4 regions of the Ensifer sp. R-19 genome follow, and region 1 is predicted to be linked to each of the others. Evidence: predicted binding sites of a transcription regulator. Region 1 holds the regulator's gene; each other region holds the start of a gene.

Region 1 (7,458 bases):
CTACGTCAAGAAGGCACACCTCGGCGTTATCCCGGGCCTCAAGGAATATGTTGAGTTCTTCATCAACGACCAGATGATCGGCCCGGACAGCCCGCTCGCCGAGTACGGCCTGGTTGCTGCTCCGGACGCCGAACGCGAAGAAATCCGCAAGGCTTTCGCAGCCGGCAACATGCTCTGATAACGACAAGCCCCGGCGCGATATCCTTCGCGCCGGGGCATGCCTTCATTCGATTTGCCGGCGGCCCATGACGGGCGATACCGGGGAGACGTGCGGATGAGTACCTCGCTCCTTCTTTTGCTAATTATTGTTATTGGTTTCATTGCCTATTTTGCCGGTCGCGCACGTTCGCTGGCGCAGGCTGGCGGCAAGCTCTCCAACCTTCATTCCTTGCCGGGCTATCACGGTAGCTACGTCGCTATCTGGGCGATGCTGCCGGCGGCGCTCGTTCTCGGCGCCTGGCTGATTACCGCTCCTATCTATATTGACGGGAGCACGCGCTCGGCCCTGCCGGACACCGTCCAGAGCCAGGGGACCGCCGCGGTTCAGCTCGCGCTCGGCCAGGTCAAGTCCGTTGCCGGTGGTCTGCTGCGCCTGAGCGGCGAGGAGGTCGCGGCACTCGAAAGCGGTGCCGCCAATCTCCGCTCGACGCTCGCAGCCAAGGGCGTCGCCCTGGCCGGCGAAGGCGAGCCCTACATGGTCACCGTCGCCCAGCATTTCAACGCGATGACCGCCACCAACCGTTGGCTGATGACCGCGGCCGTACTGTTGATCGCGATTGCTGGCGGCATCTACGCCATCCGCAACATCGCCACCCGCTTCCGTGCACGCAACCAGGTCGAGCGGGTCATTCTCGGCGCGCTGATCGTCGCGTCTTCCATCGCCATCCTGACGACGGTCGGCATCGTCGCCTCGATGCTGTCGGAAGCCGGCCGCTTCTTCACCATGGTCTCGCCGTTCGAGTTCTTCTTCGGCACGGTCTGGGATCCGCGTTTCGCTGCTGCCGGCAGCGGCGGCGCCTCCGGCCAGTTCGGCCTGATCCCGCTTCTCACCGGCACGCTCTACATCGCCTTCGTCGCCATGCTCTTTGCGGTGCCGATCGGCCTCTTCGCAGCCATCTACATGGCGGAGTATGCAAGCCCGCGCTTGCGTTCGACCGCAAAGCCGCTGCTCGAAGTCCTCGCCGGCATCCCGACCATCGTCTACGGTTTCTTCGCTCTCGTGACCGTTGGTCCGTTCCTGCGTGATATCTCGGCGCAGCTGAACGGTCTTGCCACCGGCAATTACCAGAACTTCATCCAGGCGCAGAGCGTGGTCACCGCAGGCATCGTCATGGGCATCATGCTGATCCCGTTCGTGTCGTCGCTCTCGGACGACATCATCACCCAGGTGCCGCGCGCATTGCGTGACGGCTCGCTCGGTCTCGGTGCCACCCGCTCGGAAACGGTCAAGAAGGTTATTCTCCCGGCAGCACTTCCCGGCATCGTCGGCGCGCTGCTTCTGACCGCATCGCGTGCCGTTGGCGAAACGATGATCGTGGTGCTGGCAGCCGGTGTCGCGGCCCGCATGCAGATCAATCCCTTCGAGCCGATGACGACGGTGACCGTGAAGATCGTCAACCAGTTGACGGGCGACCTCGAGTTCACCTCGCCGCAGACGCTGGTGGCCTTCGCGCTGGGCATCACGCTCTTTGTCATCACGCTCGGCCTCAACATTTACGCGCTCTACATCGTGCGCAAATACCGGGAACAGTACGAATGACCGACATCGCTTCCCCGACCGTCCGGATCTCCGCCCGTCCTGAATCCGCAAAACGCGATATCGGCATCAAGCGTCGCTATGCCGCCGAGCGCCGCTTCCGCGCCTACGGCATTGCGGCAATCAGCACCGGTCTCTTCTTCCTGGCGCTGCTGCTGTGGACCGTCATTTCCAACGGCTACACCGCGTTCCAGCAGACGACGATCACGCTGCCGATCGAATTCACCGAAAAGGTCATCGACCCCAACGGCGAACGCACGACCGACAGCAAGGTACTGATGACCGCCAACTATCCGCTGCTGGTGCGTGATGCGCTCGTCAAGCAGCTCGGCATCGATGCGACCAAACGGCCGCTGGTCAAGCAGGCGACCGACATGGTTTCTGCGAGCTCCCGTACGCTCTTGCGCGACATGGTCGTGGCGGATCCGTCCATCATCGGCAAGACCATTCCGGTCACCCTTTTGGCCGAAGCCAACATCGACTCCGCCAACAAGGGGCAGATCGACCTCAAGGTCGAAGAGAGCAAGCGCAAGGTCAAGGACCAGCAGGTCACCTGGATGAACGAGCTCGCAAGCGCCGGCGTCCTGAAGAAGAGCTTCAACACCGGCATCTTCACCTTCGGCGCCTCCAGCCGTCCTGAAGCGGCGGGCGTCGGCGTTGCCGCCCTCGGCTCGTTCTACATGATGCTGATCGTGCTCGTGCTGTCGTTGCCGATCGGCGTTGCCGCCTCGATCTATCTTGAGGAGTTCGCTCCGAAGAACCGGCTCACCGACCTGATCGAGGTTAACATCAACAACCTCGCGGCCGTTCCGTCGATCGTCTACGGTCTGTTGGGTCTCGCCGTCTTCATCAACTTTGCCGGCATGCCGCGTTCGGCAGCCGTCGTCGGCGGTTTCGTGCTGACGCTGATGACGCTGCCGACGATTATCATCGCCACCCGCGCGGCCTTGAAGGCGGTTCCGCCGTCCATCCGTTCGGCGGCGCTCGGTCTCGGTGCCTCGAAGATGCAGACCATCTTCCACCACGTTCTGCCGCTGGCGATGCCGGGCATTCTGACCGGTACGATCATCGGCCTTGCCCATGCGCTTGGCGAAACCGCGCCGTTGCTGTTGATCGGCATGGTCGCCTTCGTCGTCGACTATCCCGGTTCGCCGATGGAGCCGTCGACAGCGCTGCCGGTGCAGATCTACATGTGGGCCAACGAGGCGGAACGCGCCTTCGTCGAGCGCACCTCCGGCGCGATCATCATTCTTCTCATCTTCCTCGTCGTCATGAACCTTGGCGCCATTCTGTTGCGACGTCGCTTTGAGCGCCGTTGGTAGTGAGGTAATTACTATGAACATCATGTCAGAAGCAGCGGTCGAGAAAGCCTTGGATCAGAAAATGAACACGGTTCCCTTCAAGATGATCGGCAAGGATGTGTCGGTCTACTACGGCGAGAAGCGGGCGCTTTTAGACGTCAACCTCAACATCCGCGAGAACACGGTAACGGCGCTGATCGGTCCGTCGGGCTGCGGCAAGTCGACCTTCCTGCGCACGCTGAACCGCATGAACGACACCATCGAGAACTGCCGCGTCACCGGCAAGATCACGCTCGATGAGGACGACATCTACGACCCGACCATTGACGTGGTCGAGCTGCGCGCCCGCGTCGGCATGGTCTTCCAGAAGCCGAACCCGTTCCCGAAGTCGATCTACGACAACGTCGCCTACGGTCCGCGCATCCACGGACTTGCCCGCACCAAGGCGGACTTTGACGAGGTGGTCGAGACCAGCCTGCAGAAGGCAGGTTTGTGGAACGAGGTGAAGGACCGCCTGCAGGAGCCGGGTACCGGCCTTTCCGGTGGTCAGCAGCAGCGCCTTTGCATCGCACGCGCTGTTGCCGTCAGCCCGGAAGTCATCCTCATGGACGAGCCCTGCTCGGCACTCGACCCGATCGCGACCGCCAAGGTCGAGGAACTCATCCACGAACTGCGCACGAACTTCACGATCGTCATCGTGACCCACTCGATGCAGCAGGCCGCCCGCGTTTCGCAGCGCACCGCCATGTTCCACCTCGGCAATCTTGTCGAGGAGAACGACACCGACAAGATGTTCACCAATCCGGATGACCAGCGCACCCAGGATTACATCATGGGCCGCTTCGGCTGAGGCCAATCACGGCTGCAACAGTCACTGGAAAGCGCCTGTAAGGATCGACGATCATGTCCATGCATATCATGTCCGCCTATGACGAAGAACTGAAGTACCTGACGCGCCGCATCTCGGAAATGGGCGGTCTCGCCGAGCAGATGGTCGCCGAATCCGTCCGCGCCCTGGTCAATTCCGACCTGGCGCTGGCGCAGAAGGTAATCTCGGACGACACTGTTCTCGATGATGCCGAGCGCCAGATCGGCGAGAAGGCGATTGTCACGATCGCCAAGCGCCAGCCGGTCGCCGCCGACCTTCGCGAGATCATGGGGTCGATCCGCATCGCCTCCGACCTGGAGCGTGTCGGCGACCTCGGCAAGAACACTGCCAAGCGCGTGATCGCGGTTGCCGGTTCCGGCATCCCGCGCAAGCTCGCCCGCGGTCTCGAGCATCTCGCCGAGCTCGCTCTGGTGCAGCTCAAGGAAGTGCTCGACGTCTATGCCTCGCGTTCGCCGGAAAAGGCCAACAGCATTCGCGAACGCGACGAGGAGATCGACGCGATCTACACCTCGCTGTTCCGCGAGCTGCTCACCTACATGATGGAAGATCCGCGCAACATCACGCCCTGCACGCATCTTCTGTTCTGTGCCAAGAACATCGAGCGTATCGGCGACCACGCGACCAACATCGCCGAGACGATCTATTACATGGCGACGGGTGCCCAGCCGGAAGGTGAGCGCCCGAAGGATGACAACACGTCGACGTTGGGCTCGGTCAACGACTAGAAGGTTTGAGCGGGATGCGGGGGACAACCGCATACACTTTTCCCCATCCCGCTCTGGCGTTAAACGCGCCGTTCGCAATGCATGCCCCATGAATATCATCCGGTCGCGGCTTCGGTCGCGGCCCCGAATTCCTGCATCTGAAGCATGCGGCTTTTCGCACCGCCTTTGAAATTGGCGGGGGTGCTCCAGATTTAGAGTGTCTGAGTGCCGGCCGGTCCGCTGGACCCGCACGGCGCTCGCGGTAAGGAGACGTTACCTGATGTTGCCAAAAATCGCCGTGGTCGAAGACGAAGAGGCGCTGAGCGTCCTGCTGCGTTACAATCTGGAAGCTGAAGGCTTCGACGTCGATACGATCCTCAGGGGTGACGAGGCGGAGATCCGGCTACAGGAACGCCTGCCCGACCTTCTGATCCTCGACTGGATGTTGCCTGGCGTCTCCGGCATCGAGCTTTGCCGTAGGTTGCGCCAGCGCCCGGAGACGGAGCGGCTGCCGATCATCATGCTGACGGCGCGCGGCGAGGAAAGCGAGCGCGTTCGCGGTCTCGCGACCGGGGCCGACGACTATGTGGTCAAGCCCTTCTCCACGCCGGAGCTGATGGCCCGCGTCAAGGCGATGCTCCGCCGGGCGAAGCCCGAAGTTCTCTCGACGCTGCTGCGCTGCGGCGACATCGAGCTCGACCGGGAAACCCATCGCGTCCATCGTCGCAGCCGCGAAGTTCGCCTGGGGCCGACGGAGTTCCGCCTGCTGGAGTTCCTGATGTCCTCTCCGGGCCGTGTCTTCTCGCGCTCGCAGTTGCTGGACGGCGTCTGGGGCCACGACATCTATGTCGACGAGCGGACCGTCGACGTGCATGTCGGCCGCCTGCGCAAGGCGCTGAACTTCTCGACCATGCCTGATGTCATCCGCACCGTGCGCGGCGCCGGCTACTCGCTCGAAAGCTGAGAAGGGCAAACAGAAGTCAATAAAAAAGGGGCCGATCGGCCCCTTTCGTTTTGGTCCTGTGCGGATCCTTAGCGCATCCGACGGCGCTCGGCGGACGGCTGGTAGGCAAGCCGCGCATGGAAGCTGCAATAGGGCGAAGCTTCCGGGGAATCGTTGCCGCAGAAATGGAACTCTTCCTTCAGCGGGTCGCCGATCGGCCACTTGCAGGTGCGTTCGGTGAGCTGGGTCAGCTCGAGGCGGCGCGACATTGGCACGACCACGTCGGTCTGGATGCTGAAATCCTGCTCGGCAACGAGATCGACTTCGATCTCCTCCTTGAGAACGGTGGCGCCGGACGGACGGGCAACGGTGCGGGTCGAAACGCGCGAGGCGTAGTTCGGAGCGCGCGGCGCCGAGGTCGGCCGCTTCGGGCGGGCCGCCGCAGTGGCGCTGCCGCCGGCTTTGGCGCGGCCTGGAAGGCTCAGGCGATGAACCTTGCCGATGACAGCGTTACGGCTGACGCCGCCGAGCTGTGCCGCGATCTGGCTTGCGCTTAGGCCCTCGGACCAAAGCTTCTTCAGTTTCTCCACCCGCTCGTCAGTCCAGTTCATTTCTGCACTCTCCGTTCTCAGCGTTGGGGATGGCAGAATCCCTCACCGCACCCCGGTTGAATCTCGAGGTTGCAAACGCGATAACTCTTTTGGTGACTAGGTCCGCCGCATGCGTCTAGTAATTGAATGTTAACGTACTGACCGCCGGACTCCGTGGCAAGAGTCCCGGGATTCACGCCGAATCGATTTCGTAGTTTTCCCCAACTTGCTCGGCTGGCGTTGCATTTTTGCAAGCCCTACCGGCCGATTTTTTCGTCGCAGGGAAATGGATCTCGTTACCGCGCTGCAAGGCTTGGTTTTGTTGACATTGCAGTGCGAAATAGGAATAGTGCCTGCGCCGCCGAAAGGCGGCATTTTTGATTTTTATCGGGCCGCATGAAGCAGCGGGACCGATGCCGATTGGAGTGAAGGAGAGCCTCGCATGACTGCAACCACGCCGCTTTACGATACCTACATGCGCGCGCCGTTGCGTTTCGAGCGAGGAGAGGGCGTCTGGCTAATCGCCGAAGACGGCTCGCGCTATCTCGACTTCGCTGCCGGCGTTGCCGTGAACTCGCTCGGCCATGCGCATCCGCATCTCGTCGAGGCGCTGAAGGCGCAGGCCGAGAAGGTTTGGCACCTTTCCAACCTTTACGAGGTTCCCGGTCAGGAAAGTCTTGGACGCCGCCTGGCCGCCGTAACCTTTGCTGATCGGGTCTTCTTCACCAATTCCGGTGCGGAAGCGCTGGAATGCGCGATCAAGACGGCGCGGCGCTACCACTTCGCCAAAGGCCAGCCGGAGAAGTTTCACATCATCACCTTCGAGGGCGCCTTCCACGGCCGCACGATCGCGACGATCGCCGCCGGTGGTCAGCAAAAGTACATTGAAGGTTTCGGGCCAAAGGCCCCAGGGTTTTACCAGGTTCCGTTCGGCGACCTCGCAGCCGTCAAGAATGCGATCACCGAGGAGACCGCCGCGATCCTGATCGAGCCGATCCAGGGCGAGGGCGGCATCCGTCCCGCGACCAAGGAATTCATGCAGGAACTGCGCGCCCTCTGCGACGAATTCGGCCTGCTCCTGATCCTCGACGAGGTTCAGACCGGCGTCGGCCGCACCGGCAAGCTTTTTGCCCATGAGTGGACGGGCATCCGCCCGGATATCATGGCCGTTGCCAAGGGCATCGGTGGCGGCTTCCCGCTCGGCGCTTGCCTGGCGACGGAAGAGGCGGCCGCCGGCATGGTGGCGGGCACGCATGGCTCGACCTATGGCGGCAA
Region 2 (7,458 bases), 1.5 Mb from region 1:
GCCAAGAATGTACATGGCAGCGACGATATCTTCCCAGGTCGCGATCATGACCTCGCCGACCGGCGCGAATATGCGCTGGAACAGCGGCACCCGCTCCTTGCCTTCATCGGGCGAACGCAGTTCTGCCGGCAAGGCGTCGAGCAGCTCGACATAGCGCTGCCCGCCGTCGGCGAAGTGAACGTCATCTCTGGACGGCCCGACGACACGGGTCACGAAGCGGCGGATGATCCAGGCCCCGGCCGTATCCATCGCGGTCACGCCGGAAAGGTCGAACTGAGCGGCGCTGTCACCCTTGCGCGCGAGCTGGTCCAGCTTCGCCGCCATCGCCTCGGCTGTTTCATGCCGCCAGACGCCGGTGAAGACATAGCTTCGCTCGCCACCACTTTCGGCCAGCGCGACATCAGCGGTCATCTTGCGGGCAGGTTGCGACACGTGGCTTCTGTTTTCCCGAATTTCTACTGCATAATTCCCTGGATCGGGGTCGGTCTCAGGACAAATTTATGCAGCGGGCCTAAAGTGTTACAGCGAACTTTGCGCATCTCAACGCGCGCCGCCGTAAAGATTCGTAAATCCTTACACCGTCATAACCGCTCGTATCGTTGCTGTCACCCGAACCTTCGACCGGTGGCGATACCAGCCCTTCAGAATGCAGGCCGGAGACGTTTTCATGTCACTTTCTCTCGATGCAGCGGTGGAACATTTCCCGATCGCAGGCACCTTTACGATCTCGCGCGGCTCCAAGACGACGGCGAGCGTCGTTACTTGCCGAATCAGTGACGGCACCCACACCGGTTCCGGCGAGTGCGTGCCCTACGGCCGCTACGGTGAAACGATCGATTCAGTGTTGGCCGAGATCGCTTCCATTCGCCCGCGCATCGAGGCTGGCCTGACCCGTGTCGAACTGCAGCGCCAGATGAAACCGGGCGCCGCACGAAATGCCGTCGATTGTGCACTGTGGGACCTGGAGGCCAAACAGAAAAACAAGCCTGTTCATTCGCTTGCGGGCATAGCCTCACCCGACGCACTGACCACCGCCTACACGTTATCACTCGCCGAGCCAGACACCATGCGCGAACAGGCGGCGAAATATGCCCACCGCGCACTCCTCAAGATCAAGGTCGGCACACCGGACGATGGCGCGCGTATCCGCGCCGTGCGGGCGGGCGCGCCCGAGAGCCGCATCATCCTCGATGCCAATGAGGGGTGGACGCCCGAAACCCTCGCCTATCACTTCGCAATCTGCGCCGAGGAACGGATCGACCTGATCGAGCAACCGCTGCCCGCCGGGCGCGACGATGCGCTGGCGACGATTGCCCGCCCGGTACCCATCTGTGCGGATGAAAGCGTGCACGCGACCGAGGACCTCGCCGCGCTCGTCGGCCGCTATGACGCGGTCAATATCAAGCTCGACAAGACCGGCGGCCTTACCGAAGCGCTGCGCATGCGCGATCAAGCAGCAGCCCTTGGCCTCAAGATCATGGTCGGCTGCATGGTCGGCAGTTCGCTGGCGATGGCGCCGGCGATCCTGGTTGCCCAGGGCGCCGATTTCGTCGATCTCGACGGGCCTCTGCTGCTCGCCGAAGACCGCACACCGGGTCTGCGCTACGAGGCTTCGCTGGTTTTCCGCCGGAACCGCGCCTCTGGGGCTGAAGATACCAGGCGGCAACCGCGAAGCAGCAGCCGGCAAAGGCGACGACCGACATCGAATAGAACCCCTTCACCCCATACCAGGCGTAAAAATAGCCAGACAGGAACGTGAGGATCGCGGTGAAGATGCCGGTGTAGAAGAAATAGAGCCCCTGGGCGGACGCTTCCTGCGATTCCACCACCCGCTCGACCAACTTGTGCTGCATGCCGGTGTGCATGATCGCATAGGTGAAGGCGTGGAAGCACTGGAGGATGAAGTAGCCGCTGAAACCGAGATCCATCGGGAAGATGATCCAGCGCACCACGGCGAGCGAACAGCCCGACAGGATCATCACCCAGACGCTGAAACGGCGGCTGATCGCCTTGGCGAAGATGAACATCGTGACTTCGGCGGCCACGCCCGCGCTCCAGAGCAGGCCGATCTCGGTGCCGCTGTAGCCGATGTGCTGCCAGTAGATCGCCGAGAAGGCAAAAAGCATCGCGTGGCTGGCATTGACCAGCGTCACACCGATCAGGAGCAGCTGCAGGTCGAGCTGCTTGAGCGACTTCGGCGGCGGCTCGGTGAGTGCAGTGATCGGCGATGGCCGGCGCGGCTTTCCGACGCGCGGCGCCGCATAGGCCATGGCAATTGTCAGGCCGAAACCGATCGCCATCGCCGGCAGCACCATGTCGCTGCCGTATATGCCGACCATCCAGCCACCGAGCATTGTCGCACCGATGAAGGCGACCGAGCCCCAGAGCCGCATGTGGGCGTAGTCGAAGCCCCAGCGGCGGACGCCGGAAAGCGCGATCGCCTCGACGATCGGCACATAGGGCGAATAGACCGCCGATTGCAGCGTGTAGATGACCAGCACCGGCCAGAAGTCGCGAAAGTAAAACAACACCAGAGCGGTTGCAAGCGATAGGAAGCCGGACCAGATCAGCACGATCGTCCGCTCGCCAAGGCGGTCGGCGATGACGCCGGCGATCGGCGCGGTGATGACGCGCACGAACATCGGCAGCGCCAGCACGACGCCGATCTCGAAGTCGCTCATCGAGAGCGTGCTGAGCCACATCGGAAAATACGGCATCGCGAAGCCGTTGACGATCAACGGCGCGCAGAAGAGCAAGGCGATGCGAAGCGCGAAATGGCGCGGCGGAGGGCCCACGGTTGCGGGCGCTGAGGAGGGAATCATCGGCTGACCTGATGGCTGTGCTCAATCTCTAGCACAGCCCTGGCATGCCTCGCCATAACCTAGTTTTCGCGACAGGAGGTGACCTGTCGCTCTCCGGTTACGCAGCGCGCTGTGTCAGCAATTGGGCAAGCAGCTTGTCGGCTTCACCAGAGGCTTCGCCCTCAAGCGCGCCACCGCGCATCTGATGCCAGGTGATGAGTTCCATCCTGCCATCGTGATGCTCGGCAATCGCCGTGCAGCTTTCCACCCAGTCACCGGTATTGATGTAGCGGATATCGCCGATGTCCTCGATGACGGCATGGTGGATGTGGCCGCAGATCACCCCTTGAGCGTCGTGGCGACGGGCTTCCTCGGCAACCACCTTCTGGAACTCGCCGATGAAGTTGACGGCATGCTTCACCTGGAGCTTGGCCCAGGAGGAGAACGACCAATAGGGCATGCCGAGGCGCCGGCGAATGGCGGCCAGGCCGATATTGATGGCGATCGCCGTGTCATAGGCCCAGTCGCCGAGATAGGCGAGCACACGGGCATTGCGCACCACCACGTCGAATTCGTCGCCATGCAGCACCAGATAGTTACGGCCGTCCGCACCCTCGTGCATGTAGCGCTGCGCCACCTCGATGCCGCCGAAGTGCACGCCGGGAAAATCGCGCAGGAACTCGTCGTGATTGCCGGGGATATAGACGATGCGGGTGCCCTTGCGGGCCTTGCGCAGAAGCTTCTGGACGACGTCGTTGCAGTTCTGCGGCCAGTACCAGCTGCGCTTCAGCCTCCAGCCGTCGACGATGTCGCCGACCAGCACAATCGTCTCCGCTTCGTGATGCCGCAGGAAATCGAGCAGGAAGTCCGTCTTGGCGGCCTTCGACCCGAGATGGACGTCGGAGATGAACAACGTCCTGAGCTTTCGTACGGACTTGTCTTGCTGCGCCGTCATGCCAGCCTCGTCTTTAATTACGCTTCCTGCCCCCGTGAAAACCAGACTCGTGTTTCAGGAAGATGACATGAGCGCCTTGCCGCCGGTCTGGCCGCTGAAATCAGCACGGCAAAACTGTACCTCGCTCCGAATTCATGCCAAAAGGCACGACCACGAATGAGGAATGTGAGAGCATGAACACGGGCGACAAGACGAAATCCCACATCGGTCCGGCCAGCGGCGACATCGACCAGCAGGCCCTTTTCTTCCACCGTTACCCGCGCCCGGGAAAGCTCGAAATCCAGCCCACCAAGCCGCTCGGCAACCAGCGCGATCTGGCACTCGCCTATTCGCCCGGCGTGGCCGCGCCATGCATCGCCATCCGCGACAACCCGGAAACGGCCGCCGACTACACGGCGCGCGCCAACCTGGTCGCGGTCATCTCCAACGGCACGGCCGTGCTCGGTCTCGGCAATATCGGGCCGCTCGCCTCCAAGCCGGTGATGGAAGGCAAGGCCGTCCTTTTCAAGAAGTTCGCCGGCATTGACGTCTTCGACATCGAGATCGACGCTTCGTCCATCGAGCGCATGGTCGACGTGATCTCGGCGCTGGAGCCGACCTTCGGCGGCATCAACCTTGAAGACATCAAGGCACCGGAATGTTTCGAGGTTGAGCGCCAGCTGCGTGAAAAGATGCAGATCCCGGTCTTCCATGACGACCAGCACGGAACGGCGATCATCGTCGCCGCCGCCATCCTCAACGGCCTGGAACTCGCCGGCAAGGATATCGCCAAGGCGAAGATCGTGACGTCGGGTGCCGGTGCGGCAGCACTCGCCTGCCTCAACCTGCTCGTCATCCTCGGCGCCAAGCGCGAGAACATCTGGGTGCACGATCTCGAGGGCCTCGTCTACAAGGGCCGCGAGGTGCTGATGGACGAGTGGAAGTCCATCTACGCCCAGGAGAGCGACAACCGCGTGCTCGCCGACAGCATCGGCGGCGCAGACGTCTTCCTCGGCCTTTCCGCTGCCGGCGTCCTGAAGCCGGAGCTGCTGGTTCAGATGGCCGAAAAGCCGCTGATCATGGCGCTTGCCAACCCGACGCCGGAAATCATGCCGGAAGAGGCCCGTGCCGCCCGCCCGGATGCGATGATCTGCACCGGCCGCTCGGACTTCCCGAACCAGGTCAACAACGTTCTGTGCTTCCCGCACATCTTCCGCGGCGCGCTCGATTGCGGCGCAAGCACGATCAACGAAGAAATGAAAATGGCGGCGGTCCGCGCCATTGCCGGCCTTGCCCGCGAGGAGCCGTCCGACGTTGCCGCCCGCGCCTATTCCGGCGAAACCCCGGTCTTCGGCCCCGACTACCTGATCCCCTCGCCCTTCGATCAGCGCCTGATCCTCAGGATCGCGCCGGCCGTCGCCAAGGCGGCCGAGGAAAGCGGCGTCGCCACCCGTCCGATCCAGGATTATGACGCCTATCTCGACAAGCTGAACCGCTTCGTATTCCGCTCGGGCTTCATCATGAAGCCAGTGTTTGCCGCCGCGAAGAACGCCCAGAAGAACCGCGTGATCTTTGCCGAGGGCGAAGACGAGCGCGTGCTGCGCGCCGCCCAGGTGCTGCTGGAAGAAAGCACGGCCCGGCCGATCCTGATCGGGCGTCCGCAGATCATCGAGACGCGCCTGCGCCGTTACGGCCTGCGCATCCGTCCGGATGTCGATTTCGAAGTGGTGAACCCCGAAGGCGATCCGCGCTACCGCGACTATGTCGAGGATTATTTCGCCCTCGTCGGACGCCTCGGCGTCATCCCGGAGGCGGCCCGTACGATCGTGCGCACCAACACGACGGTGATCGGTGCGCTTGCGGTCAAGCGCGGCGAAGCCGATGCGCTGATCTGCGGCGTCGAAGGCCGGTACTCCAGGCACATGCGCGACGTTTCGCAGATCATCGGCAAGCGCGAAGGCGTGCTCGACTTCTCCGCCCTCAGCCTGCTGATCTCGCAGCGCGGCGCGACCTTCTTCACCGACACCTATGTCAGCTACTGCCCGAGCGCCGAGGAGATCGCGCAGACGACCGTCATGGCCGCGCAGGAAATCCGCCGCTTCGGCATCACGCCGCGTGCAGCGCTCGTCTCGCATTCGAACTTCGGTTCGCGCGACTCGGAAAGCGCCACCAAAATGCGCAAGGCGCTTCAGCTCGTGCGCGAACTCGCGCCTGACCTCGAAGTCGACGGTGAAATGCACGGCGATGCGGCGATCTCGGAAGCGCTGCGCCAACGCGTCATGCCGGACAGCAGCCTGCCGGGTGAAGCCAACCTGCTGGTCTTCCCCAATCTCGATGCCGCCAACATCACGCTCGGCGTCGTCAAGACCATGACCGACAGCCTGCATGTCGGTCCGATCCTGCTGGGTTCGGCGCTTCCCGCGCACATCCTTTCGCCTTCGGTCACATCGCGCGGTGTCGTCAACATGGCGGCCCTCGCGGTCGTCGAAGCCAGCCATCCGGGCTGACATGATACCGCGGAGATCGCCTTCGATCTTCGCAGATATCAGGCGCCAGACCGGCGCCCCCAATGCCATATCCGGGCGTCGCGCAGTTGTTGAGCGCGACGCTCTATCGCCCGAGAATCACAGCGGAATCATCCTCTGCTGCCCGCTCGCGCGATCCGGTCGCAAGAACCGGCAATCGAAAATTGCAAAATTGGCATCACACACCAAACGGGTAAGTTTGCGCTGGACAAAAGGTGAACCTCTAACCATGCTGTGGCTTCGGACGAGATTCGGTGTTGTGGCATGACTGAGCAGCAGGCTGTCCTCGACATGCTGGAAATCCTGGAAGGCGGGGGCTGTGTCGAGCCCGCTCATTTCTTTACGCTGATGCGCCGCACGTTCCGCATTGCCCATCTCCTGTACCTCGAAGCCGAGCCCTATGCGGACGAGCTCAAGATTTGCCGCCTGCATCACACCTTCGGCGCCTATGCCGCCGAGATCTACCGTTCGCGCGGCCTTCACCGAATCGATCCGATCCTGAAGCTCGCGCTTGGCGGCGTGCGCCCGGTGGAATGGACGATGGCGCGACATCGGTTCCCGGAATGCGAGCCTTTGTTCCAGGCCGCGCAGGAAATCGGCATTTCCACCGAGGGCGTTGCCTTGCCGCTGCCATCGCCCGCAGGTCGGACGGCGCTGCTGGCAATCAACGTCAACATGCCGGCCGACGAATGGACGGCCTATCGGCGCCAACATCTGCGCGATTTCCAGCTCGCCGCGAATCTTTTCCATGCGGCCATGCTGGAACATGGCGCAATGGCCGGCGGCCTTTCGGCGCGTGACATGCGCCTCACCGGTCGCGAAACCGAGGTTTTGACCTGGGCCGCCGCCGGCAAGAGCTATTGGGAAATCGCCACTATCCTCGGCATTTCCGAACGCACTGTGCGCTTCTTCATGACCAATGCGAGGCGCAAGCTGAATGTCGTCTCCAACACGCAAGCGGTCGCCCAGGCCGTCCGCCATGCGCTGATCCCCACCGTTTGACGCAGCTCGCGCCAATGCCCTCCCAAAACCCCTCGAAATCTAGTGGGAAATATCGCTGATTTAAACTGTCACTACCGACAGTTACGCGACCGCCGCCAGCCTGACAGCATCCGCCCATCCCAAGACAAGGATGGAGAAAAAGATGATCAGGATCCTGAACGGAAAGACCCGAGCACAGCACCCGCGGGCCGTCGAC
Region 3 (7,458 bases), on a different replicon from region 1:
CGTCGAGTGGTGGATACTTCGTGTCGCCTGCAAGAGCTGCTGCATGGGCCGCCTCGACGGCGTTGGCGGGCGTCGGAAAATCCGGCTCGCCTGAGGAGAGGCTGATAACCTTGATGCCGTTTGCTGCAAGGTCGCGGGCGCGCTGGCTCATGGCGGCAGAAGCGGAAACGGAAACGTTCTTCAAGCGGTCGGCAATAGCGGGCATGATCGTTGCTTTCGATAGGGACGGATAAGGTTTTGCAGTGTGCGAGGGCTCAACCCAGAAGCTTGGAGACGGGCGTGACCACGCCGCCAGCCGCCTCGATTTCGCTGCGGACGGTACGGGCAAGTTCGAGCGAACCCGGCGTATCGCTGTGCACGAGGATGGAACGAGCCAGCATGGGGATCACGGTCCCGTCGATGGCGGTCACGGTCCCCTCGATCAGAAACTTCCGCACCCTCGCGCGCACCAGGGCCTCCTCCTTGACGAGGGCACCGGGCTTGCCACGCGGCACGAGTTTGCCTTCGGCGTCATAGGCGCGGTCCGCAAGGAAGAGGGTCAGCGTCTTGAGCCCGGCATCGAGCGCCGCGCGTTCAATGGTGCTGCCGGACGTGCCAAAGACAATCAATTCGGGATCGACCGCACGGATCGCCGCCATCACCGCAGCCGCCAGGGTCGGGTCGCGATTGACCATGTTGCCCATTGCAGCATGAAAACTGACATGGGAGACGCGCACATCTTCCGCGCGGGCGATCGCAATCAGTGCGCCCAGCTGGTAGAGCATCTGCTGGCGCAGCTCATCAGGTCCGAAGGGCAGTTCGCGGCGACCGAAACCTTGCCGGTCCGGCAAGCCCGGATGCGCACCGACATCAACTCCCCTCGCCCGTGCGAGACGCACCATCCGGGCCATCGTCTCGGGGTCGCCGGCATGAAAACCGCAGGCGACGTTGGCGGAGGTCACGACATCCATCATCGCCTCATCGTCGCAAAGCGAATAGGGTCCGAAGCCCTCGCCCATATCGGAATTGAGATCCACCTTCATGAATGTCTCCTAAGCCATGGCGGCGAGCGCCTTGCGGACGAGGCGCGCGGTATTTCTGATGTCTTCGACATAGGCGGCGAGCGCCTTCTCAATGGCCCGAGCCTCAGCGTGCGTGGCCGGCACGAAACGCAGCGTCGAACCGATGCGAGCCTGCCCCATCCGCCAGAGATCCGCCTCGATGACGCCGGCGATCTTCGGATAGCCTCCGGCCGTGTTGGCATCGCTCATCTGGACGATCGGTTCGCCTGCAGGCGGCACCTGGATGACACCGGGCACGACGCCGTGCGAACGCATCTCCACCACCTCTACCGGATGGATCGGATCTCCGCTGAGACGGTAGCCGGTGCGGTCGCTGCGCGACGAGATCTTCCACGGCTGGCGCCAGAACCGGTCCGCGTCGGCTCCGAAGAGGTCGTGTTCGCCGGCCGGGAGTGCGCGAATGAGAAGCGCACCATGTTCGTCGACAGGAAACACATCCTTCAAAGCAACCGCTGGCGGCACAACGCCGAAACCACCTTTCGGCAGGACAGCGGGTTCAACCGGACCGGTCGCGATGCCGTCGCCGGCGGCGAGGGTCCTGCCCGCAAGCCCGCCGAAGCTTCCACGCAACGACGTGCTGCGCGATCCCATCACCTGCGCCACGTCGACCCCGCCAGCCAGGCTTACATAGGCCCGCGCATGGCGAAGCGGCGGGAAGAGCTCCAGCACCTGACCGGCCTCAGCTTCCGCAGCCCACCAGGGCGGCAGGGCGACACCATCGAGCTTCGCCCTGCAATCGGCACCCGTGAGCGCGTATGCGCCACCCTTGGCAAAACATAGCCGGAAGGGGAAAGTCTGGACCTCGATGACGGCGGCACCCTGCGGATTGCCAAGGAGAATGTTGCCGATCTCCAGTGCCACGGGATCCATTGCTCCTGAGGCCGTGACCCCGATATTTCGATAGCCCGGACGCCCCCGATCCTGGACAGTGTTCAGCGGGCCGGTTTCGAGGATTTCGATCACAAGTCGATCCTTTCAGGGCGGAAGCGCACGGTATCGCCAGGCGCCATCAAGGCGGGCACTGCAGCCAGCGGATCGAACATCTGAAGTTCGGCAAAGCCGATCGAATTCCATCCGTTCGGGCCGGTCAGCACGGCAACACCGGTTTGCATGCCGCCGATCGTGACGCAGCCCCGCGCCATCTTGAGCGAGGGCACGGTCTTTCGCGGCATGTGGATGCGTGGATCAAGCCCGTGCAGGTACCCGAAGCCCGGCGCACTGCCGAGGGCGAAGACGCGATAGATGCCTTCGTGGTGAATGCGCACGACTTCCCGGTCGCAGAGACCGCTGAGGTCACAGAGCGCCGGCAGGTCGGTGGCATGTTCGCCGCCATAGGTGACGGAGATTTCAATTTGCCGACCGGCAAGTTCGATGCCCTGCGAACGCTGCCATTCGTCCTGCAGGTGCCGGACGACAGCTTGCGGATCGTCCGGGGTCTCCTTCAAGAGGACCAACAGGTTGGTCATGCCAGGAACGATTTCGGCGACGTCTTCGTGCGTCTCGAGCGCGCGGGAGAGCGCCCAGATGCGCCTCTGGTTCGGCAGGTCGAAGGCCCCGGGTGCTTCGAGCAGAAAGGCACGCGTGCCGATGAAGGAAATCTTCGCCAGCGCCTCGGTATTCGGGACGATTGAGGCAGGCGACGGGAACGGGGCCTGTTGCAGGAGGCTCATTGGGCGTGTTCCATGGTCAAAACGGGATCTCCGTAGCCGATCAACTCTCCGGCACGGGCATGAACGCCTGCGACGATCGCGGTTGCCGGCGCGACCACCGGGACGAGGATGGGCCCGACCTCGACAAAACCGGCGATATCGCCGGCTTCGAGCGCTCGGCCCTCACCGGCAAGCGGTGAAGCGTCCGATCCAGCGGGATGCCGGTCGCGAAAAACCCCGGCAAGCGGCGCCTTGACGGCCCGGCCTTCGGGCACCAACGAGGTCACATCCTGAGCCTCTTGACGACGCTCGACCGGGCTGGCGTCGGGGGCCAGCACGATCTTCAAGGCGTGACCGTCCTTCGTGCTGATCTCCAACTCGCTCGCGCCGGAAGCGCCAAGCCAGGTGGTTAGAGTGGAGATGAGGGCCGGATCGGAGAAGTCACCGATCCCGGATCTGCCTGACGAGCGGTCACGCCTTGACACCGGCTTCCTCCCTCAAACTTTTTTCAAGATGATGGATATCGACGCAGCCCTGCATGAAATCCGGATCTGCAAAGATCCTTTCGTGCAGCGGGAGGTTGGTGGAGATGCCTTCGATCCTGGTTTCCGAAAGCGCGACCTGCATGCGCCGGATCGCCTCGTCGCGGGTCGGGGCGTGGACGATCAGCTTGGCAATCAGGGAATCATAGTATGGGGAAACCCGGTATCCGGCCGAGATGTGGGTATCGACGCGAATGCCCGGTCCGCTTGGAAAACGAACCGCTGAAATGCGGCCGGGAGCGGCCACGAAAGTGGTCGGGTCCTCTGCATTGATACGGCATTCGAAGGCGTGTCCTTGCGCCTCTCCGTGGAAACGGCGCGTGTCGAGCACGTCGCCCTGGGCCGAACGCAGCTGCTCGTGCACGAGATCGACGCCCGCTGTCGCCTCCGTCACGGGATGTTCGACCTGCAGCCGGGTGTTCATTTCGATGAAGTAGAACTCGCCGTGCTCGTAAAGGAACTCGAAGGTCCCAACCCCACGATAGCCGATCTGCCGGCAGGCCTCTGCGCAGCGCGCGCCGATCCTCTCTGCGAGTTCCGGTGCGATACCGGGTGCCGGCGCCTCCTCGACGACCTTCTGGTGCCGTCGCTGAACGGAGCAATCGCGATGACCAACCCAGACTGCATTGCCGTGATTGTCGCAGAGCACCTGGAATTCGACATGGCGGGGGTGCTCCAGAAACTTTTCCACGTAGAGCTCAGGCTTGCCGAAAGCGCGGCGCGCCTCCTCGCGCGTGATCACGACCGCATCGGCTATATCGGCGCCATCGCGCACAACGCGCATGCCCCGCCCGCCGCCGCCGCCGGCCGCCTTGACGATGACCGGGTAACCAATGGCCTCAGCGGTGGCGCGCACGGCATCTATGTTATCAGGTAGCGGCTCGCCCGGTCCCGGCACGCAAGGGACGCCGGCCGCCATCATCGCGCGCTTGGCAGCGATCTTGTCGCCCATGATGCGGATTGCCGAGGCCGGCGGGCCAACGAAAACCAGTCCGGCCCTTTCGACCGCTTCGGCGAATTCCGCATTCTCCGAGAGAAACCCATAACCCGGATGGATCGCCTCCGCGCCGGTCACACGCGCTGCAAGCAGGATCGCCGCCTGGTTGAGGTAACTCCTTGTTGGTGTCGACGGCCCGATCGAGAGTGGACCACCTTCGCCCGGTGCTGCCGCGCCGGCCCTATCCGCCTCGGATGCAACACGGATCGCGCGAAGGCCGAGTTCCTTGCAGGCCCGTTCGATCCGGACGGCGATTTCTCCTCGATTGGCGATGAGGACGGAGTGAAATGGATGACCGGTTTTCCGGCCGGGCTCGAAAGACGCATCCATCACCCGATCTCCACGAGCAGGTCGCCGAAGGCGACCTCCTGGCCGTCCGCAAAGAAGATGCGCTTGACGATGCCGCCGAACGGAGCCGATATAGTCGTGAAGACCTTCATCGCCTCCACGATGCAGAGAGCCTGACCCACCTCTACCGGATCGCCTTCCGCCACGATTGGAGCGGATCCCGGGCTGTTTGACTGATGTACGATGCCTGAGGTCGAAGCACGAACAAGCTGCGTTTGCGGCTGGTCGTCCAACCTTGGCGGCTCGACCGTCGATGGCGTTGCCTGCACTGTGGTTGGGATTTCCAGGTTGGCTACACGAGCCGGATTGCGAATGACGACAGTCGTGTCCGCATCGCTGACTGTCAGCTCCGAGACACGCGAACGCCCGACAAAGTCGAGAAGCGTCTTGATCTTTTGCAGATCCATTGTTTTCCCCACGGAACGAAGATCACCGGGGTGCGGCCCTGAGAGCCTTGATCCGTCCGGTGCAGTTGGGGAAATCTTACACAGCATCCCGTTTGATGGGGGCAGACAAACTTTGAATAGAGAGAACCACCGCCCCCTCTCCCGCTGCTCCACGAGGACTCTTGGACGAATGGCCGGCACGAGTTGGTCTCGAACATCACAGATAATCCGGGCCGCTGTCACAACATCGTCACGAAACACACGAACAACTCGCTGCGTATTGATGGCGGAGGCTCAGATGGACTACTTCAGGCGCTTCACCTTTTTATTCGCGACACCCGCCTTCAACAGCGAGGACCTGGAGGGGGCCCGCTATAACCAAATCGTCGAGGAGATCGAACGATCCGGTTTCGAGGTGGTGCGCGCGCGCAATCTTGAAGACGCCGAAATCGCCGTCCAGACGGACGCGGCCATCGGTTGCATGATGGTCGATTGGGGCAAGAAGGGCATGGAGGGCAAGACAGCCTCCCTTATCAATCTGATGCGCCGTCGCGGCCTCGAATTCCCCATCATTCTCTTGATCCGCCGCAAGCGCTTCGAGGATGTGCCGGTAGAAGTGCTCGACTTCATCGACGGTTATGTCTTCCTGTCCGAGGAGACCCCCGCCTTCATCGCAAAGAACCTCATCAGCCGCCTCAAGCAGTATGCCGAGACGATGAAGACACCTTTCTTCGGCGCGCTGGTGGATTACGCCGAGGAAGGCAACCAGCTCTGGACATGTCCCGGCCATAATGGCGGCGTGTTCTATAGCCGCAGCCCGGTCGGCCGCGTGTTTATGGAGCATCTGGGCGAAGCGGTGTTCCGCGACGATCTCGACAATTCGGTGCTCGACCTTGGCGATCTCCTGACCCATGAGGGCCCGGCGCTCGCGGCGCAGAAGGAAGCCGCCAAGATTTTTGGCGCGGAGAAGACCTATTTCGTCCTCAACGGCACCTCGACCTCCAACAAGGTCGCGCTCTCCGCCCTCGTCACCGATGGCGACCTGGTTCTGTTCGACCGCAACAATCACAAAGCGGCGCATCACGGCGCGCTGATGATCTCCGGCGGTATCCCGGTCTATGTGCCGACCGCGCGAAACGCCCATGGTCTGATAGGCCCCATGGATTTTGGCTCCCTGAACGAGGAGGCGCTGCGGGAACGCATCCGCACCCACCCATTGGTCAAAGACCCTAACGCCTGGCAGAAACCGCGCCCGTTTCGGGTGGCGGTGGTGGAACAGTGCACCTATGACGGCACGATCCACAATGCGGAGATGATCCTGAAGGCCATCGGGCATCTGTGCGACTACATCCTGTTCGACGAGGCCTGGGCGGGCTTCATGAAGTTTCATCCGCTCTATGCCGGACGTTTTGCCATGGGCCTTGCCGAACTCGGACCCGATGCGCCGGGCATCATCGCCACGCAATCCACTCACAAGCAGCTTGCGAGCTTTTCACAGGCTTCGCAGATCCACATGAGGGATCGGCACATCACCGGCCAGAAGCGCCGGGTCGAGCACCGGCGCTTCAACGAGAGTTTCATGCAGCACGCTTCGACCTCACCCTTCTATCCCCTCTTCGCCTCCCTGGACGTCGGCGCGCAGATGATGAAGGGCCGCTCTGGCGAAGTGCTGTGGGACGATACGATCCGCCTCGGCATCGAACTGCGCAAGAAGATACGGGCTGTGCGCCGGGAGTTCGAGGAGAAGGAGCGTCGGCCTGAGCGCCGCTGGTTTTTCGAGCCCTTCGTGCCGGACCGTGTGGCGATGCCGGATGTGGCAAGCCCTGGAGCGGTGCACGACGTGCCCTGGGAGAGTGTTGCCACCGATCAACTCGCCACCAACCCGGCCTTCTGGCACCTAGCCCCAGGTGCTGCGTGGCACGGCTTTTCCGATATGGCGCCGGGCTTCGCAATGACCGATCCCAACAAACTCACGCTGCTCACGCCCGGATTCGACAGGGCGACCGGCGCATATGCCGAGCACGGCATTCCGGCGCCGATTGTCGCGCAATATCTGCGTGAGAACCGGATCGTCGCGGAAAAGAACGACCTGAATTCCCTGCTGTTCCTGCTCACACCCGGCGTCGAGGCAAGCAAAGCGGGCACGTTGATCAGTGGTCTCGTAGCATTCAAGCGGCTTCATGATGACAATGCGCCTCTGGAAGAGGCAATCCCGGAATTTTATCGCCGCCGACCCGGTCGTTACGCTGGCGTGCGGTTGCGCGACCTGTGCGGCGATATGCATCGCTTCTTCCGCGACGCCAATGTCAGCGCGCTGCAGGCGAAGCAATTTTCCGAAGCGCACCTGCCTGATATCGCCCTTTCGCCCCACGACGCGGCGCGCTGCCTCGTGCGCAACGATGTGGACTATCTTCCGATCGACGCCATCGCCGGGCGGATCGCAACGACGCCTTTCGTCGTCTATCCGCCGGGGAT
Region 4 (7,458 bases), 1.6 Mb from region 1:
ATCTCGGATGGGCTGAAGCTCAGGCGCGAGACCTTGAGGTTCTGTGCTTCGACATGAGCGAGCGCATCGATCTTGACGACGAGGGCATCGACGAGGCGGGCCCTTTGCACGCGGGCATCCGACGAGAAGTTCGAGAGCACTGTCGGGTCGACGTCGCCGATCGCGATCTCGGCAATGCCCGGCACCGCGTCGACGCTGACCGCCGCGTTTTCCGGAGTACCGCCGTAGCAGCGGATGTCGGCAAGTTTCGACTCGGCATAGGCAAGTTCGACGTAGATCGGCAGTCTGATGCGGATGCCGGCAAGGGCCGCAAGGCCATCGACGTTGACTTCGACGGCGAGGCGGGTCTGGGCGGTGCGCACGGCCGCCCCCGGGGTTCCGAGGCGGTGGCTGGGCGTCTGGACCGGCGGCTCGCCGATCGCGAGCTTGACCTTGGCAGAAGCGATGCCGGGAAGCCCGGTCACGGCGTTGAGCGCGATCTGGTGTTCGCCATTGGCAATTGCGGCGGCCGCGGAGACGATCTGCAGCGCGCTGATCTTCATCGCCCAATCGGAACCGGCATCGATCTGCAGGCTCTTTTTCGGATCGAGGTTGAGGATCTGGGCCAGTGTGACGGTCTTCTTGTTGTTTGCGGTCGAAAGCTCGATGCTCTTCAGCGCGGCTGTCACTGTGCCTGAAAGACCCTGGACGAGCCGCATCGAGGAGAGCAACTGCGGCATGGTCAGATTGGCCTTCAGCACGTCCTCATAGGAGGCGGCGGTCAGGTTCAGCTTTGTCGCGACGATCTTCAGGAACGGCTGGACGTCGATGTCGGCGTCGATGAGCGCCTGATAATCCATGACCTTGAGGGAGATGGTCGTGCCGAGCATTTGCCCGAGGATCGAATTCAACAATCCGTCGTTCAGGCTGGCGAGACGCGAGCCGACAGAGAAGGCGGCAATCTTGGAGCTGGCGGCCGTGCCGATGACGCTTAAATCCGGCGGCGCGCTGAACATGGAGGCTAGGAAGATCTGGCCTTTCTTTTCCAGCAGAACCTGAACGGCATCGGTCGGCGTTGCGTCCTTGACGAAGCGCTGTCCGGCCTCGACGGAAGGGTCGGGGATATAGCGACCGCGCGCCAGCGTGGCCACGCCATCCACCTTGCCCGTGCTGACATCGCTCAGCGGCAGCACCTTGCCATCGACCGTCATCAGCCCGGTCGGCGTGGCCACGGCGTAGTTGAGGCCATTGTTGGAGAAATGGTTGAGCACGGCCTTCTCGGCCGACGAGATGTTGGCGGCCGCTGCGATCGCGGCAAGGTCGACCGCCGACTGCATCTCACGTTTCTGCACGGTGAGATAGCCGTAGTCGATGCCGAGCCCCATTGAGGCGATGACCAGTGGCATGACCAGTGCGGCAGAGATGCCGATATTGGCGTCTTGTGATCGGAGCAGCGTGCGCAGTCGCGTTGAATTCCACGCCATGTCAGACCCCTCCCACGCGTATGGTTGCGAAGCGCTCGATCTGGCTGCTCGGCATCGCGAACGTGAAAAGGTTAAAAATCGGGAGGTCGGCGGCGTCGTATTTGATCCGAACGGTGAACTGGTTGGCGTTGCTGGCGTCGTCTTTGACGGTCACGGTCATACGCGAGGATTTTATGAAGGCCTGATCCATCGTGGTGCGGCGGATGTAGTCGGTCGCGAGGCGTTCACGCTCGCCTTGGGATAGTCCAGCGATGGCTGTGCGCGCGGCATCGGCGGCGATCTGCTGTATGGAATGCGCTGTGCTGAGATAGACGCCGTAGGCGATCAAGGTTAGCACGCAAAGGAAGAAGAGCGGCGCTATGATTGCGAATTCGATTGCAGCGGCGCCGTCTCGGCCGCCGAAAAGGCGCTTGAAGTTGGACATTGCAGCATCTCCGCGTACCCACGTTGCTGTATTTTTTTCGAATGTCCCTGCACCCATAAGATGGTCTTCAAATATTAATTTTTTCATACTCCGATAAGTTGCCGATGGCAGCGAAGCGGGGGGGTGGGCGCCCGCGCTACGCCGCGGCACCGCGGGATCTGATCCTGCGTGTCGTGGGTGTTCGGTCAGTCCTGCCCGGGTGCTGGACGGTAGTGCTCGAGCTGGCGGTTGAGCGTTGCGAGGTCGGCACGCAGTTCCGAAATCTCACGCAGCAACACGTCGTCGACCTTGTGATGCAGGGCGATCAGTTCGACTTCCGACTTGAGATTGACCTCGTAGTCCTTGGACGCTGCGAAGCGGTCGCGTTCGGCCTGACGGTTCTGCGACATCATGATGATTGGGGCCTGCAGTGCGGCAAGCATGGAAAGCACGAGGTTGAGAAAGATGTAGGGGTAGGGGTCGAACGCTCCGGTCACCAACAGCACCGAGTTCACGATGACCCAGCAGACGAGAAAACTGCAGAAGGTGACGATGAAGCTCCAGGAGCCGCCAACGCGGGCAATGTTGTCGGCGAGCCTGTCGCCTAAGGTTTGCTCGGCAGCGAAGGCCGCATTGGTATCGGTGGTCAGCGTGCGCCGCTCGCGGGCGTAGGCGAGGATGCGGCGCTCGATCTCGCCGAGTTCGCTGAGCGGCTTGCCGAAGAACTGGTGCGAGATGTTGTTGAAATGCGGCATGGCGATCTCCGGGGTTGACCGGAGAAAATCTAGAGCATTTCCAGCAAATGTGCGTGGCGGTTTTGCGTCGCGGAAAAATCTGGCCGACCGAGAGCATGAAGAGCCGGACCGGGTGTGGCCGGTCCGGCGCTCGTGGTTCAGTGGGTCTCGGCCGCGCTTGCGAAGAGGTCGGCGTGGGACTTGAAGAACCGGTCGGTGGAGAAGCGGTCTCCAAACATCATGTCGTGCTGCAGGAAGCGATAGTCACGCAAGAGAGCCGGCACCTTCGGCTGGCGCGACCACTCGGCGACTTCCTTGCCGTTCCTGCGGATCAGCATGTAGCGGTCGACGACCCGGTATTGGTCATGAACCTTGCCGAGGAACCCGGTGTAATAGGGGTGCTCGTAGCCGGACTGCTTGAGGATCTGGTAGGAGAGGAAGGCCGGGCTGATCGTGCCGACGTTCTTTCTCGGGCCTGTTTTGTTCGACCAGACGACGAGCGGCGTTTCGTGCTGCGCCTTCATCTGGTCCTTCGAGCCCTTGCGCTCCGCCGTGACGCCCTTCATGAAGCCGGTGCTGGTATAGACCGTGTTGAGCGGCGGCAGGTGGTCGCCGAACAGCACGATGATCGTTTCGCGATCGCGCTTCTTTGCCCAGTCCATCAGCTTCTTCAGGCTCTCGTCGGCTTCCTTGATGCCTTGAGCATAGGTTTCCAGCACCTGCCGGTCGCTTTCGGGCAGGTTGCCTTCGACCTTGATGGTGTTCTTGGCATAGCGGTTTGCCTCATAGGGGCCATGGCCCTGCAGTGTCACCGCAAAGAAGAAGAACGGATCGTCCATGGCGTCGGCCTGGCGGATGATCTCATGCGTCAGCGACTCGTCCGAGGCAAAGATGCCGCGCTTCTGCATCGGCGGCATGTTCTCTTCCGACTTGAAGGTGTCGAAACCGAAGGCCTTGTAGACGGCGGTACGGTTCCAGAACCAGCTCTGGAAGGGATGGATGGCGCGCGAGACATAGCCTTCGCCACGGAAGAAGGTAGCGAGCGACGGGATCGGGTTGCGGATGTACTGCTGGTACGGAATGCTGCCATAGGGCAGGAAGGCGTTGGAGAAGCCGGTCAGCGCCTCGAACTCGACATTGGCGGTCATGCCGCCGAATTCCGGCGAGAAGACGTTGCCCGACTGCATCTCGCGGATCGTCGGCATCGGATCGGGCGAGAGCTTGACGTTGGGCAGGCGGGTCGGATCCCAGAAGGATTCGCTCATCAGCACGATGACGTCGGGCTTGCCGCGGTGCGAGGTGCCAGCCGGAAGCGGCTTCACCGGAATGCGATCGATGGCGTCGGCCATGTAGCCAGCGGGCGCGCTGACATTGGCCATCGGCAGGTTGATGGCGAAGGCAAGCGCAAAGCCGTTGTGCTTATAGTTCTCGGTCTGGTCCCACATGATGGGGATGACCTTCAGGCGATCACGGATCCAGGAGAACTGGTTGTAATCCATGATGTGCCAGAAGGCGAAGAGCAGCGGCAGCGCAAAGGCCGCACGAGCGATGCGCTCGCGGCGCGTCAGCTTGGGGAAATTGCGCCAGGCGTAGCGCAGCAAGAGGCCGATGGCGGCAACGGCGGCGATGAGGCCGACGACGATGCCGACGGCGGTCCAGGGGCGGTCCTTCACCAGCACCGGCATCAATTCCATGATCTGGCGGCCGAACAGGAAATCGGTCGGATAAAGCGGATCGGACAGGAAGACCTGCTTCTGCTGGCAGACGACGGCGGGTATGATGGCGAGGGGCGCAATCACCACGGCCGACTTATGTTCGCGACCGAAAATGCCGTCGACGGCCAGCAGCATCAGGAAGAATGCACCGACAGTCGTCAGCGCCGGGCGCGTCGGGTCGAGCATATAGGCGAGCGTATCGGCCATCGACTGGCGCACGATCAGCTCGACGGCGAAGACGAGAGCGGCTGCGACGAAAAGGGAGAACAATGCGCTGCGGGTGGCCGCAAGCGTCTTGGCGTGCCGTGCGGTGAAGCCGGGTCTATCGACATAGACGCGCGAACCTCTCGCGACAGCGGAATCGATACTAGCCAACATGTTCTCCAGTTTCATAAATGTGTCGTGTAACTGTCATACGCCCGTCATTTTGAACAGGGGATGAATGGTTTCTTAACGGGGTTTGGGAACAGCTTTTCGTCGCGTGAGGGCGCTGCAACGGCCCTTCATAAGAACCGGGAAAGACAGAATTTTTCGGTTTTTTTTCGCGGAGCGGCGATTGCCTGTGGGTATTTTCCTGCGGATTGCGCTAAAGAACATTGCGAAAGTCAGACGCAATCGCTCAGAACAGACCGACAGGCCCGCTCATGACCGCTCACAAGATCGCCCCCTCGCTCCTGCGCATCGCAATCGCCCAGCTCAATCCGACGGTGGGCGACATCGCCGGAAACCTGGCCAAGGCGCGTGAGGCGCGTGCCGATGCGGCGCGCCAGGGCGCCGATCTCCTGCTTTTGACGGAGCTGTTCATTTCCGGCTATCCGCCCGAAGATCTCGTGCTGAAGCCGGCATTCCTGAAGGCCTGCCTCCAGGCGGTCGAGAAGCTCGCGAGCGACACGGCGGACGGCGGCCCGGGCGTCATCATCGGCTTCCCGCGCCAGGCCAAGACCGGCCGGCACAATTCGGTGGCCGTGCTTGACGATGGCAAGGTGATCGCGTTCCGCGACAAGGTCGATCTGCCGAACTATGGCGAGTTCGACGAGAAGCGCGTCTTCGACCAGGGCGAGATGCCGGGCCCGGTGAATTTCCGCGGCGTGCGCATCGGCATTCCGATCTGCGAGGACATCTGGGGCGATCTCGGCGTTTGCGAGACACTCGCGGAAAGTGGCGCGGAAATCCTGCTGTCGCCGAACGGTTCGCCCTATTTTCGTGGCAAGGTGGATGTGCGCCACCAGGTGGTCCTCAAGCAGGTGCTCGAGACCGGCCTGCCGATGATCTATGCCAACCAGCTCGGCGGCCAGGACGAACTGGTGTTCGACGGCGCAAGCTTCGCCTTCAACACCGACAAGTCTCTCGCCTTCCAGATGAGCCAGTTCGAAGAGGCGATTTCGATCGTCGAATGGAAGAAGGGCGAAAGCGGCTGGCATTGCGAAAGCGGGCTGCAGTCGCGCCTGCCGGAGCGCGAGGAGTCGGACTACCGCGCCTGCATGCTCGGCTTCCGTGACTATGTGAACAAAAACGGCTTCAAGAACGTCGTACTCGGCCTTTCCGGCGGTATCGATTCCGCGATCTGCGCGGCGCTGGCGGTCGATGCGCTCGGCGAGGAGCGGGTGCGCACAGTCATGCTGCCCTATCGCTACACCTCGCAGGAATCGCTGAAGGACGCCAAGGAATGTGCCGCAGCGCTCGGCTGCCGCTACGATATCGTGCCGATCTCCGAGCCGGTCGAAGGGTTCTTAAGCGCGCTCTCCGACATGTTCGAGGGGACCGAATCCGGCATCACCGAGGAGAACCTGCAGAGCCGTACCCGCGGCACCATCCTGATGGCGATCTCCAACAAGTTCGGCTCGATGGTGGTGACGACGGGCAACAAGTCGGAAATGTCGGTCGGCTATGCCACGCTCTATGGCGACATGAACGGCGGCTTCAATCCGATCAAGGATCTCTACAAGATGGAGGTCTATGCCATCTCGCGCTGGCGCAACACCACGGTTCCGCCGGGCGCGCTTGGACCCTCCGGCGTCGTCATTCCCCCAAATATTATCGACAAGGCGCCCTCGGCTGAATTGCGTCCCAACCAGACGGACCAGGATTCTTTGCCGCCCTATCCGGTGCTCGACGACATTCTCGAATGCCTGGTGGAAAAGGAGATGGGGACCGACGAGATCGTCGCCCGCGGCCATGACGAGGCGACGGTTCACCGGGTCGAACACCTGCTCTACATTGCCGAATACAAGCGGCGGCAATCGGCGCCGGGCGTCAAGATCACCAAGAAGAATTTTGGCCGCGACCGGCGGTACCCGATCACCAACCGCTTCCGCGATCGAGGGTGAGCGCGTTCGGCCAAGGGCGGGACGGCAAGGAAAGCTGTCCGGAGTTCACGGACGAGGAAATCCGGCTGATCCGGCTGTGGTCGCTGAGCGACGTTTCTGCTGGCCGGCAGCTCTCGGCGCAGATCGCCTATTTCGCGACGCCGGCGGTCTTCGGCATCTATGGTCTTGCAAGCGGCAGTATCGCCATCGTCGGCGTGGCCTTCGTCTGCATCCTTCTGCTGTTGGCCTGGGGCGTCGTCTCGACCTGGCGAGATCAACGCAATTCCAATTTGATGCAGTCGATCTGCGCCAAGGTCGCGGCGACGCTGCCGAGAGGCGAAGAACGCAAATAGCTGCCTTGGTCGCGGCGGGAGAACGGGATGCGCAGTTCCATCGAGACCTATGACATCGTTACCGGTGAAACGCGCGTCGTCTGGCAGACCGATCGGCTGGTCGAGGCGCCGAACTGGTCGCGGGACGGCACGCATCTGGTCATCAACGGCGATGGCCGTCTTTATCGCCTCGGTTTCGACGGTTCGGAGCCGGTGGAGATCGATACCGGCTTTGCCGCGCTCTGCAACAACGACCACGGCATTTCGCCCGATGGCGCCACCATCGCGATCAGCGACAAGACCGAGTTCGGCAAGTCGGCGATCTACCTGCTGCCGGCTAGAGGCGGCACGCCGCGGCTCGTCACCCGCAACCTGCCGTCCTATTGGCACGGCTGGTCGCCGGATGGGCGAAGAGTGACCTATTGCGGCATCCGCGACCAGGTCTTCGACATCTATACGATTTCGGTTGATGGCGGCGAGGAGCAGCGGCTGACCCACGGGGAAG

Evidence for each region. The regulator PhoB, encoded in region 1, activates phosphate uptake and scavenging genes when phosphate is short. The targets are predictions, from matches to a motif close to TGTCATNNANCTGTCAT.
Region 2: the regulator PhoB is predicted to act here: its motif matches at 3,808-3,824, upstream of ACN9MO_RS08220 (UDP-2,3-diacylglucosamine diphosphatase).
Region 3: the regulator PhoB is predicted to act here: its motif matches at 5,221-5,237, upstream of ACN9MO_RS22380 (Orn/Lys/Arg decarboxylase N-terminal domain-containing protein).
Region 4: the regulator PhoB is predicted to act here: its motif matches at 4,714-4,730, upstream of ACN9MO_RS08295 (LTA synthase family protein).

The regions. Positions count from the first base shown of each region.
Region 1 is NZ_CP184569.1:152,093-159,550, forward strand. It holds gene ACN9MO_RS00725 (substrate-binding domain-containing protein) at 1-178, shown strand, start outside; gene pstC (phosphate ABC transporter permease subunit PstC) at 275-1,759, shown strand; gene pstA (phosphate ABC transporter permease PstA) at 1,756-3,078, shown strand; gene pstB (phosphate ABC transporter ATP-binding protein PstB) at 3,092-3,907, shown strand; gene phoU (phosphate signaling complex protein PhoU) at 3,958-4,671, shown strand; gene phoB (phosphate regulon transcriptional regulator PhoB) at 4,931-5,614, shown strand; gene ACN9MO_RS00755 (GcrA family cell cycle regulator) at 5,683-6,204, opposite strand; gene ACN9MO_RS00760 (aspartate aminotransferase family protein) at 6,626-7,458, shown strand, end outside.
Region 2 is NZ_CP184569.1:1,685,245-1,692,702, forward strand. It holds gene ACN9MO_RS08205 (ABC transporter permease) at 1-411, opposite strand, end outside; partial or broken gene dgcA (N-acetyl-D-Glu racemase DgcA) at 668-1,573, shown strand; partial or broken gene ACN9MO_RS08215 (MFS transporter) at 1,611-2,822, opposite strand; gene ACN9MO_RS08220 (UDP-2,3-diacylglucosamine diphosphatase) at 2,920-3,756, opposite strand; gene ACN9MO_RS08225 (NADP-dependent malic enzyme) at 3,930-6,242, shown strand; gene ACN9MO_RS08230 (helix-turn-helix transcriptional regulator) at 6,525-7,262, shown strand; gene ACN9MO_RS08235 (acyl-homoserine-lactone synthase) at 7,405-7,458, shown strand, end outside.
Region 3 is NZ_CP184570.1:664,996-672,453, reverse strand. It holds gene ACN9MO_RS22415 (pyridoxal phosphate-dependent aminotransferase) at 1-205, opposite strand, end outside; gene ACN9MO_RS22410 (LamB/YcsF family protein) at 255-1,022, opposite strand; gene ACN9MO_RS22405 (biotin-dependent carboxyltransferase family protein) at 1,032-2,024, opposite strand; gene pxpB (5-oxoprolinase subunit PxpB) at 2,021-2,731, opposite strand; gene ACN9MO_RS22395 (hypothetical protein) at 2,728-3,195, opposite strand; gene ACN9MO_RS22390 (acetyl-CoA carboxylase biotin carboxylase subunit) at 3,182-4,579, opposite strand; gene ACN9MO_RS22385 (acetyl-CoA carboxylase biotin carboxyl carrier protein) at 4,579-5,004, opposite strand; gene ACN9MO_RS22380 (Orn/Lys/Arg decarboxylase N-terminal domain-containing protein) at 5,282-7,458, shown strand, end outside.
Region 4 is NZ_CP184569.1:1,702,994-1,710,451, reverse strand. It holds gene ACN9MO_RS08310 (pilus assembly protein TadG-related protein) at 1-1,463, opposite strand, end outside; gene ACN9MO_RS08305 (TadE/TadG family type IV pilus assembly protein) at 1,465-1,887, opposite strand; gene ACN9MO_RS08300 (DUF1003 domain-containing protein) at 2,073-2,621, opposite strand; gene ACN9MO_RS08295 (LTA synthase family protein) at 2,759-4,690, opposite strand; gene ACN9MO_RS08290 (NAD+ synthase) at 4,960-6,642, shown strand; gene ACN9MO_RS08285 (hypothetical protein) at 6,639-6,974, shown strand; gene ACN9MO_RS08280 (TolB family protein) at 7,002-7,458, shown strand, end outside.